DNA from 2 places in the Shewanella sp. ENK2 genome. Region 2 is predicted to be linked to the other one. Evidence: predicted binding sites of a transcription regulator. Region 2 holds the regulator's gene; the other holds the start of a gene.

Region 1 (2,473 bases), 1.2 Mb from region 2:
GATGTAAATCACAACAGCCACAAATACGGTTTGCTGCATCGCCGCCATGAACATGGCCAAAGTTCATCGTGGGGTAGGGAACACTAAATGCATCTTCACGGTAGTTTTCACTTAAATGCTGCTTGAGTTTCATCAGTTGACCGATGACTTGATGCATAATTTCAATCGCGTTTAAGCCACGAGCGGGGTCAGAAGAATGACCACTTCTACCAATCACTCTGATCCCTTGTGCTAAATGGCCTTTATGCATATATACCGGTTTTAAGCTGGTGGGTTCACCGATGATTGCATAGTCAGGCGCGATACTTTTTGAATCTGCAAACGCTTTAGCACCATTCATTGTGGTTTCTTCATCAGCGCTAGCAAAAATATGTAATGGACGTTTTATTTCATCAAGCGGTAACGACTTTAGCGCTTCCATAACTAAAGCAAAGAAGCCCTTCATATCGCAAGTACCTAACCCATACCAACGGTTATCTTTTTCTGTTAACTCAAAAGGGCTCTGACTCCAACGTCCTTCATCAAAAGGAACGGTGTCAGTGTGTCCAGCCAATAACAGGCCGCCACTGCCTGAGCCAATAGTTGCGATTAAGTTCTGTTTGCCTCGGCTGTCAGCCACGGTATGAACAGTGCAGTTAAAACCCATATCTGAAAACCAAGATTGAAGTAACTCAATAACTGCATGATTACTCATATCTTGCTCAGCTTCTAATGCACTGATCGAAGGGAGTGCAATTAGCTGTTTAAATGCATTTTTTAAATCTGGTAATGAATTCATAGCAACCTTTATAGTGCTTGCAATAAATATGTATTCATTATTATTGCATAATTAATTTATTGTGTTAGTCTAGCAAACAGCTAAGGCATTCACCATAACTTGATTAGATTAAAGATTATAAATATGTATTTAATTGCGATTCAATTCACTGTAACAGATCCCAAGGTAAACTATCTTCGACGATAGTTTTAATCTCGAGCACCCTGCTCATATACCGAATTATTTCTCTAGTTTACTGACCTAAAGACGACAATATAATGAAAAACATCGCAATAATTGGCGCTAGTGGCTATACCGGTGCACAAATCACCGCTTTAATTGATAACGATACTTCGCTTTCTATTCAAGGCCTTTATGTATCAGAAAACAGTCTTGATAAAGGAAAGGCACTTGCTGAGCTATACCCTGCATACCAGCAAATTAAGTTATCGTTATCCCCGCTAACGGCAGAAGCTAAGCAATCAATTGTAGAGGAAGCTGATGGCGTCGTGCTCGCGACTGATCATGCAGTAAGTTTAGAATTAGCTGCTTATTTTTATAAGCAAGGTTTAGCAGTTTTTGATTTAAGTGGTGCTTACCGTTTTGCTGATATCGAGCAGTACCCTAAATGGTATGGGTTTGAGCATACCCAGCAAGATGTTCTTGCTGAAGCCGTTTATGGCTTAGCAGAGTGGAATCATCAACAAATCGCTGACAGTAAAATGATTGCTGTTCCGGGCTGTTATCCAACAGCGTCATTAACTGCACTGAAACCTTTAACGCCATACCTAACTGATGCTTACCCTGTCATTAATGCAGTTAGTGGCGTTACTGGAGCGGGCAGAAAAGCTCAGCTTCATACTAGCTTTTGTGAAGTCAGCTTAACGCCGTATGGCGTATTAGGTCATCGTCACCAGCCTGAAATTGCCACTCATTTAGGGCAAGAAGTTATCTTTACTCCACACCTAGGTAACTTTAAACGGGGCATTTTAGCCACGATTACGGTTCAGTTAGCGAAAGGCACTACAGAAGCTGATATTGCTAAAGCTTATCAAGTTTACAATGACAGTCCGTTAGTTAGCGTTTTACAAAACCAATTCCCTAAGGTGGACGATGTTGTGAATACACCTAACTGCATTGTCGGTTGGAAGTATGATTCTCAAAGCAATTACTTGGTGGTTGCGAGTGCGATTGATAACTTAATGAAAGGTGCTGCAAGCCAAGGCCTGCAGTGCATTAAAATTCACTTTGGCCTATAACGGGGAATCATCATGTCACAGAGTAACCCAGTTATTGTACTAAAAGTTGGCGGTGCATTATTACAATCAGAATCAGGAATGGCTGAACTCATGGGCGTTGTTGCAAACATGGTGTCTGACGGCCAGAAAGTTATTTTTGTTCACGGCGGTGGATGTTTAGTCGATGAGCAATTAACTGCCAATGGTAAAGAAACCATTAAACTGGATGGTTTAAGAGTGACTCCCAGTGACCAAATTCCGATTGTCGTAGGTGCATTGGCGGGAACGTCAAACAAGTTATTACAGGCCGCTGCAATTAAGGCGGGTATTGTGGCCGTTGGTATGAGTTTAGCCGATGGTAATACCGTTGATGCAGTAGTTAAAAATGAAAATTTAGGCCTAGTGGGTGAGGTGACACCGAAAGATGCGAGTTACTTAACTTATTTATTATCACAAGGCTGGCTGCCAATTTGTAGTT
Region 2 (2,473 bases):
GCCTCGCGAACAGTTAGGGATTTGTGCTGAAGGAAATCTGCATAGCGTCTATTTGATGTTTAATGCAAATGATGGTGTCGAAGATCAGCTTCGCCCATGTTTAGCCAATGTAGCCCAATATATTTATGAATTATCTGACCAATATGCAGATAGTGCATTTAATGGCTTTGTTGCTATTGGTGCGAATTATTGGGATACCATTTTTGACGGACAAAGACCTGCTCAATTGCGCCCTTTTCCTGCGATGAATGAAGGTAATCGAGATGCACCAGCAATCGAATACGACTTATTCATGCATATCCGCTGCGATCGTTATGACATTTTGCATTTAGTTGCCAATGAAATTAGCCAAATGTTTGAAGGTTTGGTTGAGTTAATTGAAGAAGAACGTGGCTTTAGATTTATGGACAGCCGTGACTTAACTGGCTTTGTCGATGGTACAGAAAACCCGAAAGGGCGCAGCCGTCAAGAAGTTGCTTTAGTGGCTGATGAGGATATCTCATTTAAAGGCGGTAGTTATGTTCATGTGCAAAAATATGCCCATAACTTGAGTAAATGGAATCGCCTACCGCTGAAGAAACAAGAAGATATCATTGGCCGTACTAAGCAAGATGATATTGAGTACGCTTCTGAAGATAAGCCATTAACCAGCCATATCAAGCGAGTTAATTTAAAAGATGCAGATGGCAAGTCGATGGAGATTTTACGTCAGAGCATGCCTTTTGGCTCGTTAAGAGAGCAAGGGTTGATGTTTATCTCGACCTGCCATAATCCAACTCATTTTGAAGAAATGCTACGCAGCATGATTTATGGTGACGGTCATGGTAATCACGACCACCTCATGCAGTTTACTAAAGCGCTGACAGGGTCATCATTCTTTGCGCCATCATTAGATTTTTTAGCGCAGTTTGCTAACGACTAATTTTGCAAGATACGCGTTCTTGTAAGCTTGGGTAGATTAAAACCAAAAAAAGCAATGCCAAGGCATTGCTTTTTTATTGCGTTTTCGTCCGTACTACAGACTCAACATAACGCTTGTTTTACTCGCTGTAGTTAAACAGTGATTTAACTGTTTCTAACGTATCATCGATGGTTTTAATGCTGGATGGACAAATGAAGATCGTGTCGTCACCAGCAATGGTACCTAAAATGCCTTCAGGCTTACCTATTGAATCAAGTAATCGTGCGATGAGTTGTGCTGCACCTGGACTGGTACGCACTACAATCATAGCTTGGTTATGATCAACATCTAATACTAAGTTTTTAACTGGGCTACCTGCTGTCGGTACACCTAATTCAGCGGGCAAACAGTACACCATTTCTTGCTTAGCATTTCGAGTCCGCACCGCGCCAAACTTACTGAGCATGCGCGATACTTTAGATTGGTTTATGTTGCCAAAACCTTCTGCTTGTAGTGCGTTGACGATCTCACTTTGGCTACCAAAGCGCTCTTCCTTTAATATCGACTTAAACGTTTTAACGAGTTCATCCTGATTCTTGGTCGCTGGCATATTTTTTTCGTCTTATAGTAATTTTTAAATTGAATACAATATATTCACAAAACGGGTTCATTTTGAATATATAAACGTCACAAGTCAAGAAATAAGCTAAATTGGTGAATAAAAATTCACTTTACAGTGTAAGTGCTAAATCAGGGATTATTGATATATATATCATAGAATAAGTTAATTGCTTTACTCCACTAAGGGATAATTGAAATTGTCTCGCTGATGCAGTAATGTGACGCCACAAGAAATATGATCTATGTCACAGACTGAGAATCATAAACTTAGAAGTCAAACATAAGAACGTTATTGGAGATAATTATGAAAGTAGCTGTACTTGGTGCTGCTGGCGGTATCGGCCAGGCCCTAGCTTTACTATTAAAAACTCAACTTCCTGCAGGCTCAAAGTTGTCTCTGTATGACATTGCTCCTGTAACACCAGGTGTTGCTGTCGATTTAAGCCACATCCCAACAGATGTTGAAGTGGCTGGTTTTGCTGGTGAAGATCCAACGCCTGCGCTAGTTGACGCTGATGTTGTTCTTATTTCTGCTGGTGTTGCACGTAAGCCTGGAATGGATCGTTCAGATCTATTTAACATCAATGCGGGTATCGTACGTAACCTTATTGAAAAAGTCGCTGCGACTTGCCCTAAAGCATTAATTGGTGTGATCACTAACCCAGTAAATACAACAGTTGCTATTGCTGCTGAAGTACTTAAAAAAGCGGGTGTTTACGATAAGAATCGTTTATTCGGTGTGACGACACTTGATGTTATTCGTTCTGAAACTTTCATCGCTGAGCTTAAAGGCCTAAACGTTGCTGATGTTAACATTAACGTTATCGGCGGCCACAGTGGTGTGACTATTCTTCCACTTCTTTCACAAGTTGAAGGCGTAAGCTTTACTGATGAAGAAGTTGCTTCACTAACAACTCGCATCCAAAATGCTGGTACAGAAGTTGTTGAAGC

The links. The regulator ArgR, encoded in region 2, controls arginine synthesis, uptake and breakdown. The targets are predictions, from matches to a motif close to ANTGAATANNTATTCANT.
Region 1: argC (N-acetyl-gamma-glutamyl-phosphate reductase) is a predicted target of ArgR. The motif match lies at 800-817, and genes of this name have one in related genera.

Annotation. Positions count from the first base shown of each region.
Region 1 is NZ_CP171406.1:1,618,487-1,620,959, reverse strand. Features, by position in the region: gene argE (acetylornithine deacetylase) at 1-778, opposite strand, end outside; gene argC (N-acetyl-gamma-glutamyl-phosphate reductase) at 1,036-2,016, shown strand; gene argB (acetylglutamate kinase) at 2,029-2,473, shown strand, end outside.
Region 2 is NZ_CP171406.1:2,843,517-2,845,989, forward strand. Features, by position in the region: gene ACGEDC_RS12395 (Dyp-type peroxidase) at 1-922, shown strand, start outside; gene argR (transcriptional regulator ArgR) at 1,041-1,511, opposite strand; gene mdh (malate dehydrogenase) at 1,827-2,473, shown strand, end outside.